Regions from separate parts of the Janthinobacterium sp. YR213 genome, predicted to be linked through region 3. Evidence: predicted binding sites of a transcription regulator. Region 3 holds the regulator's gene; each other region holds the start of a gene.

Region 1 (5,646 bases), on a different contig from region 3:
TGGGCCGGCGCGGCAATCTGAGGTATGTCGCGGCATCCATCGGCCATATCTATCATCACCATCCGTGATAATGGTGTCAATTTCCATGTGTATTCTTTATGCTTTGAAATGTTTTTATCGAAGCAATGAAAAATTATGTTGCGGCGCAACCAGCGCCCAGTGTGCTACACTTTTAGGGTTTTTGCGGCGCCGCAGGTGCGGTTGCTGTTCGTAGAAGCTGCGAACAGAGTGCTTTAGGCACATGGCTGCTTACTAAATTATGGCCGCGCAAGCGGCATCGGTCTTATGCCCCTGTCAACTCCCGTATCCCGGCGCGCCCTACGGCACTCCCGTGTTATCGACGTCCAAGCGTATGTGCGCGACGACGGCCTGTGGGATATTGACGCCCATATCACCGATATCAAAAGCTATGACGCGACCCTGGCCTCCGGCCCCCGTCCCGCCGGCGCCCCTCTGCATGACCTCCATTTACGTATTACCGTCGATCGCGAACTGACCATTGTCGAGGCCGAAGCTGCCTCCGATGCCGTACCCTATCCCGGTTTTTGCGATACCATCGGCCCCGCTTACAGGGCGCTGATCGGTCTGAATTTATTGAAGAATTTCCGCCGCGACTTGAAACAGCGCCTGGCGGGAATCGCCGGCTGTACCCATTTGACCGAACTGGCGCAAGTCTTGCCGACTGCGACGGTTCAGGCATTTGCCGGCGATGTCTGGTCGACCCGCGACGGTGCGAATGCTGACTTATCGCATGAAAAGCCGTTTCAACTCGACAAATGCCACGCCCTGCGCACGGATGGCGGGGCAGTTGCACAGTATTACCCGCGCTGGGTAGCCAAGCCGTGACCCCGGCGCTTTCCTGTTTTTTTTGCACCACTAACCGTATTTTTACACATCAGTATCAGAAGGGAAGCCAGCATGAAAATCCATGAGTATCAAGCCAAAGAAATCCTCCGGCAATTCGGAGTGACGGTACCACGCGGTATTCCGTGCATGTCCGTCGAAGAAGCCGTCAAGGCTGCGGAAACCCTGGGCGGCCCGGTGTGGGTTGTCAAGGCGCAGATCCACGCAGGTGGCCGCGGCAAGGGCGGCGGCGTGAAAGTGGCAAAATCGATGGAACAGGTCAAGGAATACGCTGACCAGATCATGGGCATGCAGCTGATCACGCATCAGACCAGCGCCGAAGGCCAGAAAGTCAACCGCCTGCTGGTGGAAGAAGGCGCCGACATCAAACAGGAACTGTACGTTTCGCTGGTCACCGACCGCGTCACCCAGAAAATCGTCCTGATGGCATCGTCCGAAGGCGGCATGGACATCGAAGAAGTGGCCGAGAGCCACCCAGAGAAGATCCACCACGTCACCATCGAGCCGAGCGTTGGCCTGACCGATGCCCAGGCAGACGACATCGCGACCAAAATCGGCGTGCCTGCCGGTTCCATCGTCGACGCCCGCGTCAACCTGCAAGGCCTGTACAAGGCATACTGGGAAACCGATTGCTCGCTGGCCGAAATCAATCCGCTGATCGTCACCGGCAGCGGCAAGGTCATCGCTCTGGACGCCAAGTTCAACTTTGACCCGAACGCCCTGTTCCGTCATCCGGAAATCATCGCCCTGCGCGACCTGGACGAAGAAGATCCAGCTGAAATCGAAGCGTCGAAATTCGACCTGGCCTACATCTCGCTCGACGGCAACATCGGTTGCCTGGTGAACGGCGCCGGCCTGGCCATGGCCACCATGGACACGATCAAACTGTTCGGCGGCGAGCCAGCCAACTTCCTGGACGTCGGCGGCGGCGCCACGGCAGAAAAAGTGACCGAAGCGTTCAAGATCATGCTGAAAAACCCAGGCCTGAAAGCCATCCTGGTGAACATTTTCGGCGGCATCATGCGTTGCGACGTGATCGCTGAAGGCGTTATCGCCGCAGTGAAAGCCGTCTCGCTGAACGTGCCACTGGTCGTGCGCATGAAGGGCACCAACGAAGACCTGGGCAAAAAGATGCTGGCCGATTCCGGTCTGCCTATCATCGCAGCCGACACCATGGAAGATGCAGCCAAGAGCGTCGTTGCCGCTGCTGCCGGTCAAGCTTAATTAAGGAATCAACATGTCCATTCTGATCAATAAAGATACCAAAGTCGTTACCCAAGGGATCACCGGCAAGACCGGCCAGTTCCACACCCGCGGTTGCCGCGACTACGCGAACGGCAAAGCTGCCTTCGTGGCAGGCGTGAACCCGAAGAAAGCCGGCGAAGATTTCGAAGGCATTCCTATTTTCGCCAACGTTACCGAAGCGAAAAAAGAAACCGGCGCCAACGTTTCCGTGATCTACGTACCGCCAGCAGGCGCGGCAGCGGCGATCTGGGAAGCTGTCGAAGCTGAAATGGATCTGGCCATTTGCATCACCGAAGGCATTCCTGTGCGTGACATGATGGCCCTGAAAGACCGCATGGCTAAAGCCAACAGCAAAACTTTGCTGCTGGGCCCTAACTGCCCAGGCTTGATCACGCCAGACGAAATCAAGATCGGCATCATGCCAGGCCACATCCACAAGAAGGGCCGTATCGGCGTGGTGTCGCGTTCGGGCACCCTGACCTATGAAGCAGTGGGTCAGCTGACCGCACTGGGCCTGGGCCAATCGTCGGCAGTCGGCATTGGCGGCGACCCGATCAACGGTCTGAAGCACATCGACATCATGAAGATGTTCAATGATGATCCAGATACCGACGCGGTCATCATGATCGGCGAAATCGGCGGTCCGGACGAAGCCAACGCGGCTTATTGGATCAAAGACAACATGAAAAAACCGGTCGTCGGCTTCATCGCTGGCGTAACCGCTCCTCCAGGCAAGCGCATGGGCCACGCCGGCGCGCTGATCTCGGGCGGTGCCGATACGGCACAAGCCAAGCTGGAAATCATGGAAGCTTGCGGCATCACCGTGACCAAAAACCCGTCGGAAATGGCGCGTCTGCTGAAAGCCATGCTGTAATTCCAGCCTGGTCATAGCAGTACAAAAAAGGAGCTTCGGCTCCTTTTTTTTGTCCGCAAGACTGGCCGATTCCCGGCCCGGGGGGACGGCGCTGGTCGGATACGGCCCAAATGCGTCGCTTTTCTTTCCACGTGCGCCGCCGCTGCCCGGGCGCGCCGCTGGCATGGTGCTTGCACCATGCACGGCGTGAGCAATGCACAATGGGAGGATACGATGCGCGCGCAAAGCGGATTTACCCTGATAGAGCTGATGATCGTGGTGGCCATCGCCGGTATCCTGGCGGCCGTGGCCATTCCCCAATATGGCGACTACACGATGCGGGCCAAGGTCAGCAATGTGCTGGCGGCCGCTGCCCCCTTGAAAACGGCCGTGGCCCTGTGCGTGCAGGAAAACGGCGGGCTGGCTACCGCCTGCAGCACCCCCACCCAGGCCGTGCCCAGCGCCATCCCCGTGTTCAGTGCCACGCGCGAAGTGGCCAGCGCCACAGTAGACAAGGGCGATATCGTGCTGACCCTGGCGGCCGACCTGGGCACGGGTATCGGCGGACAAACCGTGACGATGACCATGAAGCCGGGGACGAGCAGCCTGACCTGGTTCAATAGCACCACCGTGACGAATGCGGCAGCGAAGGAAGCGATTACCAAAAACAACATTCCCGACGTGACGCCGACGCTGTAAGTGGGGTCTGCCGCGCCAGCGTCAGACGATTTTTTGCCGGTCCGCGATCAGCGCTTCATAGGTGAGGTTTTGCAGCAGGGTGTAGTGGGTCGGTTCCAGATCGATGAATTGCACGCCATACGTATAGATTTCCGCCACGCCGGCGGCATGGCCATTCGACGGCTTGCCCACGCTGACGTTCTGGATGCGGGCGCGCGTGTTGACGCGCATCTGGTGCTTGTTCGGCTGCACCAGCAGGGTAAAGCTCAGTGCCACGCCTTCGTCATCGGGCGTGACCATGCTGGGCGCCTCGATCAGCGCGCCCGAGACGCTGAGGTTGACGATGAACACGGGCACGGCCGCCACATCGCGATAGCTGAGCTGCGCCGGAATCTCCACTTTCACGCGCATGGCCGTGCGCAGGCTGGTGCCTTGGATGGCGTCGGGAAAACTCAGGTGGACGTAATTGAGGGGGCGGCCAAAGATGCGCAGCACGCTGCAGGAAAACGAACAGACGGTGACGCCGGAAAACACGCGGATGGTCAGCTTGTCGCCCTCGTTGAGCACGATGGACGCGCCGTTTTCCATGGGAATCTTGACGATCAGGTACTCGTCTTTCACATAGCCGATCACGGTCGAGAAATGCTGGATGGGCTTGATGGTGCGGTGCGTGATGAACTGGATGCGTCCTCCCACCTGCAGATTCATGGCCTCGAATTCGAAGTCCTGGAGCTTGCTTTCCGCGGCGGGCTTGTTGCTTGTCATGCGATGCTCATCTGGATATGGACGACTCGCAGTATGCATGATTTCTTGATGAAAAAGCATTTATATCAATGAAATTCATATTGGCATCGAAAAATGCCATGCGCAGATGCAGGTACGCGATTCAGGCTTTACAATTGCGTCAATATTGACGAACGTAAACCTTATGCAACGCAGCTACTTCTGGACCATGTTGTTCTTGATCCTGCATCAAATCGACGCTGCCTACTGGAAAGAGTGGGAGATGTTTCATGTGCCGGGCGGCGTGCAGGGTTTTCTCGTGTTTAACCTGGCGGCGATTGCAGTGGTGCTGGCCGGTTACCGGCATGTGTTGCTGAACACCAGACACGCGTCCCGCTATGCGGCAGTATGCGCCGTTCTGGGCGTGGGAACGTGTCTGATCCATGCCGGCTTTGCGCTGGCGGGGCTGGAACAATTCCACTTGCCCCTGTCCGTGGCCGTCATCGCGCTATGCCTGCTGTGTGGCGCCTGGCTGCTGCGCGACTTGCGCCGCGTCAAGCTCCATCTTGCGCGCCAGGTAGCGTGATTACACCTCGGCGTGCCAGTCGCCCGATTTGCCGCCATGCTTTTCCAGCACGCGCACATTCGTCATGACCATGCCACGGTCGACGGCCTTGCACATGTCGTAGATCGTCAATAATCCGATCTGCACGGAAGTGAGCGCTTCCATTTCCACGCCCGTCTTGCCTGTGATATCCGCCTTGACGCTTAAAGGTACTGAATGCCAGGTACGCTTGGCAGACTATGTATATAGCATCCTTTTGTTTTCCTGCCATAGATTTCCGATTCATGAAGTGTACTGATTCATGTATTGATGACGGCTTTTGGTCAATGCCTTGTTGGTGATCTGAAGTTGTTGCTGATGCAGTGGATTATCAGCTATTCGCAGTCGCTGCCTTGCTTATCAAGTGCGTCAACAAGTCTGCAAGTCTGCAAGTCCCATCCTTCCTGCTTATTACTTGCCACCTTCTATTCTATTGCTGTTTTTGTATTTTGCATGGATTCATGTGAAGACAGCAATGTCATTTTTTCCTATAAGACATATCTTTCGATTTTTCTCAATAACGAGCGTTTTTTTATTCGATATATTTCAGGAGTGTTGTTAGTGCTTTCGGAGATGTATGAGCAATGTCCCCTTCATCCATGCTGCATGGAAGGTGACCTGAATGTGGACGCCTGCGAACACCGTATGCGCCAGACGTGATGTTTTTCTATGGATGTCA
Region 2 (5,646 bases), on a different contig from region 3:
CATCGAGCAGGATCACGGCTGAAGCGAGCAAATCAAGGCCGGCCAGGTGGGCGGGACGGCTGGAATGGTTGTCTGGTGTCATGTGCTTTACCGAATATTCGCGATCTCGCGTTTCAGGGCCTCAACGTTCTGCTGTGTTCGGCTAATGTTGTCCTTCAATTGCGCCACCCGTTCCTGGTATTTCGCATAGTTGCGCTCATTGCCCTGGCGCTCGGGCTGGCCGCCGTTGAATTCCAGGCGCTGCGCCGCCAGTTTCAGTTCTTCGCTGCGCAATTCGTCCTGCAGGATCTGGCGCCGGTCCAGGTCGCGCGCGCGCTGCTCGGCGCCATCGACCTTGGGAAACGCGCCGGCGGCAGGCGCCGCGGTGGCCGCCGCCTGCATGGCGGGCCGGGCAGGCGCGCCGGCCAGCGGCGCCGTCTTGCGTGGCGGCTCCGTCATGGCGCCCGGTAAATCGAGCAGCTGGCAATGCGCGCCAGCCCGCTTGTCCGTGTACGTCTTGTGTCCTTGCGCATCGGCGCACACATACAGCTGCCCGTGCGCCTGTGCCGCCGCGCCCAGCAATCCTGCCATCAGCGCCATTCTGTAATGCTTGGTCAATCTTCACTCCTGTCGGCACATGCCGCATCGTTCCTGGGCCGACTATACAACACCGCACGATCACCGCCTTGGCGTACTGCATAAAAAAACGCGGGCAAGACCATCGCCTCACCCGCGTTTTTATTCACTACCGGCACATTGCCGGCATGGCGCCATTACAGCGAGTAGTACATGTCGAACTCGGCAGGATGCGTGGTCATGCGCATGCGCTGTACGTCCTGCATTTTCAGTTCCAGGTAAGCGTCGATCATCGAATCGCTGAACACGCCGCCACGGGTCAGGAACTCGCGGTCCTTGTCCAGTGCGTCCAGTGCTTCTTCCAGCGAAGCGCACACGGTCGGGATCAGTGCGTCTTCTTCCGGCGGCAGATGGTACAGATCTTTCGAGGCGGCTTCGCCCGGATGGATCTTGTTGGCAACGCCGTCCAGGCCTGCCATCAGCAGTGCGGCGAAGCACAGGTACGGGTTCGCCAGTGGGTCCGGGAAGCGCGCTTCGACGCGGCGGCCTTTTGGATTGGCCACGTGCGGGATGCGGATCGAGGCGGAACGGTTTTTCGCCGAGTACGCCAGTTTCACTGGGGCTTCGTAGCCTGGTACCAGACGCTTGTACGAGTTGGTGCCCGGGTTGGTGATCGCGTTCAGTGCCTTGGCGTGCTTGATGATGCCGCCGATGTAGTACAGGGCGAAATCGGACAGGCCGGCATAGCCGTCGCCAGCGAACAGGTTTTTGCCATCTTTCCATACGGATTGATGCACGTGCATGCCCGAACCGTTGTCGCCAACGATAGGTTTCGGCATGAAGGTGGCGGTCTTGCCATAGCTGTGCGCCACGTTCCACACCACGTATTTCAGGTTTTGCGTCCAGTCGGCGCGCTCGACCAGGGTCGAGAACTTGGTGCCGATTTCATTCTGGCCGGCGCCGGCCACTTCGTGATGATGTACCTCAACCGGGATGCCCAGCGATTCCAGGATCAGGCACATTTCCGAACGCATGTCCTGGAAGCTGTCCACTGGTGGCACCGGGAAGTAGCCGCCCTTGACGGTAGGACGGTGGCCGCTGTTGCCGCCTTCGATGTCCTTGCCGGTCGACCACGAACCTTCGTCCGAACCGATCTTGACGAAGCAGCCCGACATGTCGATCTTCCAGCGCACGCTGTCGAAGATGAAGAATTCCGGCTCAGGGCCGAAGTAGGCGGTGTCGCCCATGCCCGACGATTTCAGGTAGGCTTCGGCGCGTTTCGCGATCGAGCGCGGGTCGCGGTCATAGCCCTTGCCGTCCGACGGTTCGATCACGTCGCACTGCATGAACAGGGTCGTTTCTTCCATGAACGGATCGATATTGGCCGTGTTTGGATCCGGCAGCAAGATCATGTCGGACGCTTCAATGCCTTTCCAGCCAGCGATCGAAGAACCGTCAAAGGCGTGGCCCGACTCGAATTTGTCCATGTCGAAGTGCGACACGGGAACCGTCACGTGCTGCTCTTTACCACGGGTATCAGCAAAGCGGAAATCAACGAATTTGACTTCGTTTTCTTCTACCATCTTCAAGACTTCTGCGGCTGTCATTGCCATGCGTATCTCCTAAATGAATGTGGGGTGAGCCGACCTTAGTGCGTCTGGGCTGATGAAGCGAAGCAAACATTGCGTGCCACCAAAACTCATAAGGATCATAGCAGATTCCATGCCAGCTCCAGGAGCCCCCTGGTGCCGGCAACAAAATTACTGCCATCCCAGTGAAAGTTTCATGCCCGCGATTTTCCTGCTGCGTTTGCGTCAAATCAAGAATGCACTATGCAAGTGCAAAAAACGAATAACGCACCATTATCGTGCATTTTGTATGAATTTCTGGAAAATGCCTCGTTGTGGTGCAAAGACTGTGCACCATGGTTTCCCGTTTGCGGGGCGCGAACGGCGCACTATAATCGTACACACCTGCCCACTTTCATCGAGGACGCCATGACTACCGCCGCCGACATCCTGACCACCGCCCGCAGCCGGGCCAATGAAGGTACGCCGTATGCCGGCGCCGTCACGCCGCAGGAAGCGTACGACCTGCTGCAAGGCGACGCTGCCGCCAAGCTCATCGATGTGCGCACGAATGCCGAGCGCGACTGGGTCGGCCGGGTCGACATCGCCGATACCCAGCATGGTGCGGTGCAGTGGGCCACCTACCCGGGTGGCGTGCCGAATCCCGATTTCCTCGCGCAACTGGCCGCCCAGGCCGGCAAGGATGAGGTGCTGCTGTTCCTGTGCCGCTCCGGCGTGCGTTCGCGCCATGCCGCCAAGCTGGCGACCGAACACGGCTACATGAACTGCTTCGACATCCTCGAAGGCTTCGAGGGCGACAAGGACGCCGATGGCCACCGCAAGCAGATCGGCGGCTGGTGCAAGGCGGGGTTGCCGTGGCTGGGCGCCTGACACCAAGAACAACGGAACCGCTTCCGATGACGGCCACGCGTCGTCCGGAGGCAAGTCCCGCGCTGGCTTGATGCTTCAGGCCGGCTCACCCACCTCGGGCGCCGGGTGCTCGCCCATCAGGGTCAAGATGCGCTTGCGCACGAAATTGATGTGGCTGCGCAAGCCATACAAACCATCGGCAAACGACAGCGGTATCGATATCTGGTTGACCATTTCCTCGATCTGGTCCAGCCGTTGCAATTGCGTCGCATAGACTTGCGCGCGCTGCTCTTCCGGCACGTCTTCCAGCGCCTGCTCCACCGTGCGCAACTGGCCGTACCAGCGGTACACGCGCGAGCGGATGCGCCACACGTACAGGGGCGGCACCACGCGCGACAGGGGCAGGATCAAGGCGCCCAGCGCCACCACCAGCACCCACATGCGGTCGAAGAAATTGGCCAGCCAGAAACTCATGTAGCGCTGCAGCACAGGCGCGCCATCCTTGTAGAATTTCAGCGCTTCCGGTGCCACGGGAATCTCCGTGTAGCGCGCGGATGGGAACTGCCCCTGCTGCTGAAACCAGCCCGTGCCGCCATGGATTCCGGCTGCCGCCTGCACGAACAGGTCGACCAGGGCAGGATGCAAGTCTTCGCGCGCGACCAAAGTGGCGGTCGGCGCGATCAGCTGATAATCCTGCGCGGGAATGTTCTGCCCCAGGTCGACGATGCCGCGCGGCAAGACGACATGCGTGAGGAAAGGCAGGCGCCGCGTGTACGCTTCCGCCTGCGAAAAGTCAAACAGCTTGATGCCCGGCGTTTGCAGCAGCATCTGGATCAGCGGCGCTTCCGGCGCCGAGCTGAACACGAGACCGTCGATGCGCCCTTCCAGCAGCTCCACCGTGGCAGGCGTGTTCTGCAAGTCGCTCACCGTCAAGTCCTTGGCTTCGACGCCATTTACGGACAGCAATTGCCGGAACAGGCCGGGCACGCCCGTGCCTTCCGGCCCCAGGTTGATCTTCATGCCCTTCAGTTGCGTCAGCTCCGTCACGGCCTTGTCTTCACGCAAGAATAGCCAGACGGGTTCCGTAAACAGGCTGCCCAGGGAAATCAAGCCATGGCGCTCGGCATCGTCGTGTTCCGTCGAGCCGCTTTGCACGAAGGCAATATCGGTCTTGCCCGCGTTCAGGCGCTGCAGGTTTTCCTGCGAACCCAGCGACGGCTGCAAGGTCACCTTGATGCCGTGCTTGGCCAAGGTGGCCGCATATTTCTTGCCGAATTCTTCGTAGGCGCTATTGTCCTGCCCCGTCGACAGGCTCACCTGGCGCGGCGGCGCGGGGTCGACCAGCCAGTACGCGAGCGCGCAAAACGCGCCGACCAGCAGCAAGGTGGGACCGGCGGTGGCGAGGAAGTCGCGCACGGAAAAGCGGCTGAACGCGAGGATTTTGGACATGTGGTGGCGCATAGGTTTCATGGGTGGCTACGATGCCAAGAAAACCCCAACTATGCAAGGCACTTTCACATGCGCGGCGCGGCCAATTCGGCTACAGTTCTGGATCGCCCACCTGCCTATGGAGTCACGCATGCTGAAAATTCTTGGAAAAGCCGCTTCGATCAATGTCCGTAAAGTCCTGTGGACGTGCGAGGAACTCGACCTGCCGTATGAACGCGAAGACTGGGGCAGCGGCTTTCGCAGCACGGACGACCCGGCCTTTCTGGCCTTGAACCCGAACGCCATGGTGCCCGTGCTGCTCGATGGCGACCTGGTGCTGTGGGAATCAAACACGATTTGCCGCTACCTGTGCGCCCAGGCGGGCCGCGACGACTTGCTGCCGAGTAATCCCCGCGCCCGCGCGGAAGTGGAAAAATGGATGGATTGGCAAATGGGCGATTTGAACAACAGCTGGCGCTACGCCTTCATGTCGCTGGTGCGCCACAGCCCGGCCCACCAGGATGCGGCGCAGCTGGCGGCCGGTATTGCCGGATGGAACAAGATGATGGGCGTGCTGGAACAGCAGCTGCAGCGCACGGGCGCCTTCGTCTGCGGCGAAGCGTTCACCCTGGCAGATATCGTACTGGGCCTGTCCGTCAAGCGCTGGTTGATGGCGCCCATGCAGCACCCCGACTATCCCGCCATCGCCGCGTATCACGCGCGCCTGGAAGGTAAAACCGCCGTATTTGCTGGTTAGTCCAGTTCGATTGCCTCGACCGTGCCGCCGATGACATAGCAATCGCCATCGCGGCGCACTTCCTCAAGGGTCGCCGGGTCGGCGTGCGCATACGTGCCGTCGATATCGACGCACCAGACATCGCCGAAACGCAGCAACTTCACGCCGCAGCAGATGCGGTTGATGAAGTTGCCCGGCGTCCTGACCAGTACTTCCCGCACTTCTCCCACCGTGATGGCGACTTTGCGCCAGACATTGCCTTCCAGCCCATGATTTCTTGCGTACAAGACGATGCGCACGGCGTGCACGCCTTGGGGCTGGTACATCTGTTCCATCGACACCAGTGAGCCATCGTCAAAGCGGTGGTATTGCTGAAAAATCTGCTGCGTCTTGTCCAATTCCACTCCCCCCCCCCCAAAAAAACGCCGGCCTTGCGGGCCGGCGTTCACACAAGCCAGATACTTTTAATTCGTGCACTGCTTGGCCACA
Region 3 (5,646 bases):
ATTCGCTGGTGGCGCGCTTCTCGGAAACGCGGCGCAGCCATCCGCTGTCGCACGAATTGCGTCCGAACCAGAATCCGGCCAGCCGCCGCACGCTGATCGAGTGCATCTCGGAAGAACGCGAACGCCTGTCAGCCATCGAACAGCTGGGCCATGTGATCGACACGTCGGAACTGAGCGCCAACAAGCTGCGCGCCTGGATCAAGGATATCGTCGCCTCCGAACGCGCGCCGCTGACCCTGTTCTTCGAATCGTTCGCCTTCAAGCTGGGCGTGCCCCTGGACGCCGATTTCGTCTTCGACGTACGGGCCTTGCCGAATCCCTATTACGACCTGGCGCTGCGCCCGCTCGACGGCCGCGATGCGCCCGTGATCGCCTTCCTCGACGCGCAGCCGAGCGCGCTGGAACTGCTGGCCGACATCCGCAGCTTCATCGAGAAATGGCTGCCGTCATTCAAGTCCGACAACCGCAGCTACCTGACGGTGGCCCTGGGCTGCACGGGCGGCCAGCACCGCTCCGTGTACATGGCGGAGCGGCTGGCGCAGTATTTCGGCCCGAATGAACGCGTCGTCCTGCGCCACCGCGAACGCAGCTAATTAGTCGAGGTGGCGCAGGGGATGCGCCGCCGCTGGCCAGACGGGGGCAAAGAAGCGCGCCACCATGGCCGCATCGACGTCGTCCAGGCTGGCAGGGTTCCAGCGCGGTGCATTGTCCTTGTCGACCACCAGCGCGCGCACGCCCTCGAGCACTTCGCCATGTTCGAAATTGTGGCGCACCACCGTGCGCTCCATGCGCAGGCAATCGGCCACGCCCAGGTGGGCGCCCCGCTGCAGCAATTCCAGGGTCACCGACATCATCAATGGCGAACGCAGGCGCATGGCCGCCAGCGCCTTGGCCGCGAACGCGCTGTCATCCTGCGCCAGCGAGGCCATGATGGCGGCCACGGAAGGGGCGCCGAAGTGGCGGTCCAGCGCCGCGCGCGCCGTGGCCAGGGGAGATACCCCCGCCTCGGCCTGGAAAGGCGCCGCCAGCGCCTTGATGGCCACCGGCAAGGCTTCGCCCCGCGTCGATTCGAACAGATCCAGCAGCGCCCCCATCTGCGCCTCAGGCAGGTAGACATCGGCCAGCCCCGTGTACAGGGCATCGGCCGCGTTGATCGTCAAGCCCGTCAAGCCCAGGTACAGGCCCAGCTGGCCGGCCAGGCGGGATAGAAAATAACTGCCGCCCACGTCGGGAAACAAGCCGATATTGACTTCCGGCATGGCCATGCGCGTGCGGCCCGTCACGATGCGCAAACGGTTGCCCGGCCCGGCTTGCGCCACGCCCATGCCGCCGCCCATCACCACGCCATCCATCACGGCGATATACGGTTTCGGGTAGAAATGAATTAAATGATTTAACGCATATTCTTCCGTAAAGAAATCTTCCAGCATGGCGCTGCCGCCTTGCGGCGTGGCCAGGCCCGCATCGTAAAAGAAACGGATGTCGCCGCCGGCGCACAGGGCTTTTTCACTGCTGGAGCGGATCACCACGGCATCCACCTGCGGATCGTCGCGCCAGGCCAGCAAGGCCGCGCTCAGGGCGCGTACCATCTCCAGCGACAGGGAATTCAAGGCTTTCGGACGGTCGAGCACGATATGGCCCGTGCGGTTGCGGATGGAAGTCTGGACGAAGTCGCTCATGGCAGGCAGGAAAGAAGTGAAAGTGCAAACATTTTAGCCCCTGCGCGGCGAACATTGCGCTCAAAAGGTCCAGGCGCAAAAAAGGGCGCAAGATGTGCGCCCTTAGTTGATCACAACTGCTGGAAGCGGGTGGCCTTAGACGGCGACGACGGCTTCTTCCTCGGAGTTGTCTGGCAGATGCTTGATCGCCTCTTTACCGTGCCCTTGCACTTTGGTTTTGTATTTCATCACTTGCCTATCGAGCTTGTCGATCAGGGTATCGATCGCGGCGTACAGGTCGTGCGCCAAGCTTTCCACATAGACAGTCTTGCCGCTCAAACGCAGGTTGACTTCAGCCTTTTGACGTTTTTCTTTCTCTTTGAGGTTATCCACGGTCAGAATCACGGCGATATCGATGACTTGATCGAAATGACGTTTCACGCGCTCCAGCTTCGTTTGTACGTATTCACGGATGGCTGGTGTCACTTCGAGATGATGTCCGCTGATGGTGAGATTCATACACACTCCTAAAGATGATCGGGTTCGTGCGGTCCATCCTATCCGGCCCGCAGAGGAACCGAAAAAAACTTACAAACACTTACGCAGGCTCACTGGCGGAATTTTCAACGCTTCCCGGTATTTGGCAACAGTACGTCGCGCAATCACCATGCCTTGTTCCCCCAGCATGTCCGCAATCTTACTGTCGGATAAAGGATTTTTAGGGTCTTCTGCTCCTGTCAGTTGCACGATCAATGCCCGTATCGCCGTCGATGACGCTTCGCCCCCCGCTTCGGTGGCGACGTGGCTACCAAAGAAATATTTCAACTCGAACATGCCGTGCGGGGTCAGCATGTACTTTTGAGTTGTTACCCGCGAGATAGTACTCTCGTGTAAACCCAGTGTATCAGCTATTTCACGGAGCACAAGGGGACGCATGGCAACGGCCCCATGCGAGAAAAAGTTCTTTTGTCTTTCTACTATCGCCTGCGCCACGCGCAGGATCGTGTCGAAGCGCTGGCGCATATTCTTGATCAGCCACTTGGCTTCCTGCAACTGTGCGCCCATGGCGCCTTCGCCCTTGCCTTGCTTGAGCAAGTTGGCGTACATGGCATTGACGCGCAGGCGCGGCATGACATCGTTGTTCAAGGTCACTTGCCAGCCATTGCGCGCGCGCTTGACGACGACGTCGGGCACCACGTAATCGGACACGTCCGAGGCGAACACGGCGCCCGGATGCGGATTGCACTGGCGAATCACCGTCTGCGCTTCGCGCAAGTCTTCATCGTCGCAATCGAGGGCTTTTTTCAGCTTGTTGAAATCGCGCTGGGCAAACCAGGCCAGGTGCTTTTCCACGATGACGAGGGCCATGCGGCGCGTCACCATGGCGATGTGCGGCAAGCGCTTGATTTGCAGCGCCAGGCATTCGGACGCGTTGCGCGCGCCCACGCCGGGCGGATCGAAACTTTGCAAGAGAGACAAGGCCGTGCGCATCTCGTCGGCGTCGATTTCCAGCTCTTCCGGCAGGCGCGCCAGGATGTCGTCGAGCGACTCTTCCAGGTAGCCATTGTCGTCGAGCGCGTCGATGATCAGCTCGACCAGCGCGCGGTCGCGCAATTCGAGTACCGTCACGCGCATCTGCTCCATCAGGTGTTCGCGCAGGGTGCAGTGATGGGCTTCGAGTTGCGGGCGCGAATCCTCGTCGTCGGGCGCCTTGCCGCGGCTCGCCTCGCTCCAGTCGCTGTCGCCGCCATCCGCGGCGGCAGGACCCTCGCCGGCATCGCCATCAAAGGTTTCCGCTTCGGCCGGCGCCGCGGGCGCTTCCTGGCCCGGCGGCTGGGGCGGCGCTTCGGCCGGCGCGGCCGTGGAACTCAAGGCGCCATCGGACAGCAGGCGCAGCGAACGGTCGAGCGGATCGTCGAGGCGTTCGAGCAAGGGATTGTCCGTCAGCAATTGCTCTAGTTCCTGATGCAATTCCAGGGTAGACAATTGCAACAGGCGTATCGATTGCTGCAACTGCGGCGTCAGTGCCAGGTGCTGCGAAGTGCGCAGCTGCAATGATTGTTTCATTGGCTTACATGCGGAAGTGTTCGCCCAGATAGACCCGGCGTACCGACTCGTTCGCGATGATGTCGTCGGGGCGTCCCGACGCCAGTACCGAGCCCTGGTTGATGATGTAGGCACGGTCGCAGATACCCAGCGTCTCGCGCACATTATGATCGGTGATCAGCACGCCGATATTGCGCTCCTTCAAGAAACGCACGATGCGCTGGATCTCGATCACGGCGATCGGATCGACGCCGGCGAACGGTTCGTCGAGCAGCACGAAACGGGGATCGGTGGCCAGCGCGCGGGCGATTTCCACGCGGCGGCGCTCACCGCCCGACAGGGACAGGGCCTGATTCTCGCGCAGCTTTTCAATCTGCAAGTCGGCCAGCAATTTATCCAGGCGCACCTCGATCTCGGCCTTCGTCAGCGGACGGCCTTCGACGGTCTGGATTTCCAGCACGGCGCGGATATTGTCTTCCACCGTCAGCTTGCGGAAGACGGACGCTTCCTGCGGCAGGTAGGACAGGCCCATCTGCGCGCGGCGGTGGATCGGCAGGCTGGAGATGTCCACGCCGCTGATATCGATGCTGCCGCCATCGGACGGCACCAGGCCGACGATCATGTAGAACGAGGTGGTCTTGCCGGCGCCGTTCGGGCCCAGCAAACCCACCACTTCACCGCATTCGACTTGCAGCGAGACATCATGCACGACTTGCCGCTTGCCATAGGTTTTTTGCAGCCCGCGAACGATCAGGGTGCTGCCGCAACGAGTATTGTCCATTATTTCTTTCCTGGCGCAGGCGTGGCCGGCGCTTTCTCCGCCGCCGGTGCCTTGGTTTTCGGCTGGATCACCATGCGCACGCTGCCGCCATCCGGGGTGCTGGTGCCGCTGTTGGAATTTTCCATCGCAAACACTTCCTTGCGGCTGTCATACGAGATGAAGGCGCCATTGGCCACGTCGGTCACTTTCGTGCCTTCCAGGCGCGTCAGCTTGGCCCTGGAAAACAGTTTCACCACTTCCGTCTTGTTGTCGTATTCCACGCGCTCCGCTTCGCCTTCCACCCACAGGTCGCCCGCGCCATCGCGCTTCTGGCGGAAGGTGGCGAGCTTGCCGGGATCGGCCCAGAAGGTAATGAACTGGTAGCCTTGCGGATCTTCCGTGATCACGGCGCGCCCCGCCTTCATGGTCAGGGTCCCCTTGACCAGCACGACGTCGCCCGTCAGGGTGCGCACCTGCTTGATGTCATCGACGTGGCCACTGCGTGCCGTGATGACGGCTTCCTTCTCGGAATCGGCCTTCTCGGCATGCGCCACGCCCATGATGGCCAGGGAAAATACGGTCAACAGCAAGATGTTCTTCATAGTATGGTTTCCTTGTTTCATTCTGTCATTTTGCCGCCGCGGCCGGGCGCGGTTTCGGCGGGAGGACCATGCGCAGCGCATTCTGCACTTCCACCACGCCGGTGGCGTTATTGGCTTTCATGCCGATGCCATTGAGACGCGAGGTGCCTGTCAGGATATCGACAGGCACGTCCGTTTCCATTCTTTCCTCATCCGGGAACACCGTCAGCGCTTCCGTCTTGACTGTCAGGTTCTGCGCCTTCGGACTGGCCACGCGGTCGATCACGACATTGCGGTGCAGTTGCAGCCGGGTATTGTCCTGGTCGATATGCGCCAGTTCCGCATTCATGTTCATCGGTGGCATGCCTGGCGTGAGCTTGCGCACGAAGGGCCGGTCGATATCGGACGAATCGTCCAGCGGATAATGCGTGAGCTTGGCGCCCGACACGATATAGCTGGGTTTTCCCGTCAAGTCCATGCGCACCAGGCTGAAATTGGTAATGAAATAGTCGGGCTCATCCAGATGCTTGCTGGCCGTGATGTCTTGGCTATTCTTGTTCATCACCTCGAGCAGCCAAAAGCTGCCCAGCGCGACAACAAC

The links. Region 3 encodes sigma-54, which starts transcription at its own class of promoters, with help from an activator protein. Its sites were predicted from a motif close to TGGCANGNAANCTGCTTT; they were not measured.
Region 1: the regulator sigma-54 is predicted to act here: its motif matches at 3,143-3,160, upstream of BLT98_RS10355 (pilin).
Region 2: the regulator sigma-54 is predicted to act here: its motif matches at 2,266-2,283, upstream of glnA (type I glutamate--ammonia ligase).

What each region holds. Positions count from the first base shown of each region.
Region 1 is NZ_FNDA01000002.1:255,422-261,067, forward strand. It holds gene BLT98_RS28750 (hypothetical protein) at 1-87, opposite strand, end outside; gene BLT98_RS10340 (DUF2889 domain-containing protein) at 286-846, shown strand; gene sucC (ADP-forming succinate--CoA ligase subunit beta) at 919-2,088, shown strand; gene sucD (succinate--CoA ligase subunit alpha) at 2,102-2,983, shown strand; gene BLT98_RS10355 (pilin) at 3,197-3,661, shown strand; gene BLT98_RS10360 (flagellar brake protein) at 3,683-4,405, opposite strand; gene BLT98_RS10365 (DUF6713 family protein) at 4,569-4,949, shown strand; partial or broken gene BLT98_RS10370 (cyclic pyranopterin monophosphate synthase MoaC) at 4,950-5,147, opposite strand.
Region 2 is NZ_FNDA01000005.1:479,378-485,023, forward strand. It holds gene glnL (nitrogen regulation protein NR(II)) at 1-82, opposite strand, end outside; gene BLT98_RS23125 (DUF4124 domain-containing protein) at 88-597, opposite strand; gene glnA (type I glutamate--ammonia ligase) at 753-2,168, opposite strand; gene BLT98_RS23135 (rhodanese-like domain-containing protein) at 2,553-3,014, shown strand; gene BLT98_RS23140 (TAXI family TRAP transporter solute-binding subunit) at 3,090-4,442, opposite strand; gene BLT98_RS23145 (glutathione S-transferase family protein) at 4,573-5,178, shown strand; gene BLT98_RS23150 (hypothetical protein) at 5,175-5,555, opposite strand; gene BLT98_RS23155 (transglycosylase domain-containing protein) at 5,622-5,646, opposite strand, start outside.
Region 3 is NZ_FNDA01000003.1:199,194-204,839, forward strand. It holds gene rapZ (RNase adapter RapZ) at 1-593, shown strand, start outside; gene BLT98_RS14850 (enoyl-CoA hydratase/isomerase family protein) at 594-1,679, opposite strand; gene raiA (ribosome hibernation-promoting factor, HPF/YfiA family) at 1,815-2,177, opposite strand; gene BLT98_RS14860 (RNA polymerase factor sigma-54) at 2,247-3,725, opposite strand; gene lptB (LPS export ABC transporter ATP-binding protein) at 3,730-4,485, opposite strand; gene lptA (lipopolysaccharide transport periplasmic protein LptA) at 4,485-5,066, opposite strand; gene lptC (LPS export ABC transporter periplasmic protein LptC) at 5,092-5,646, opposite strand, start outside.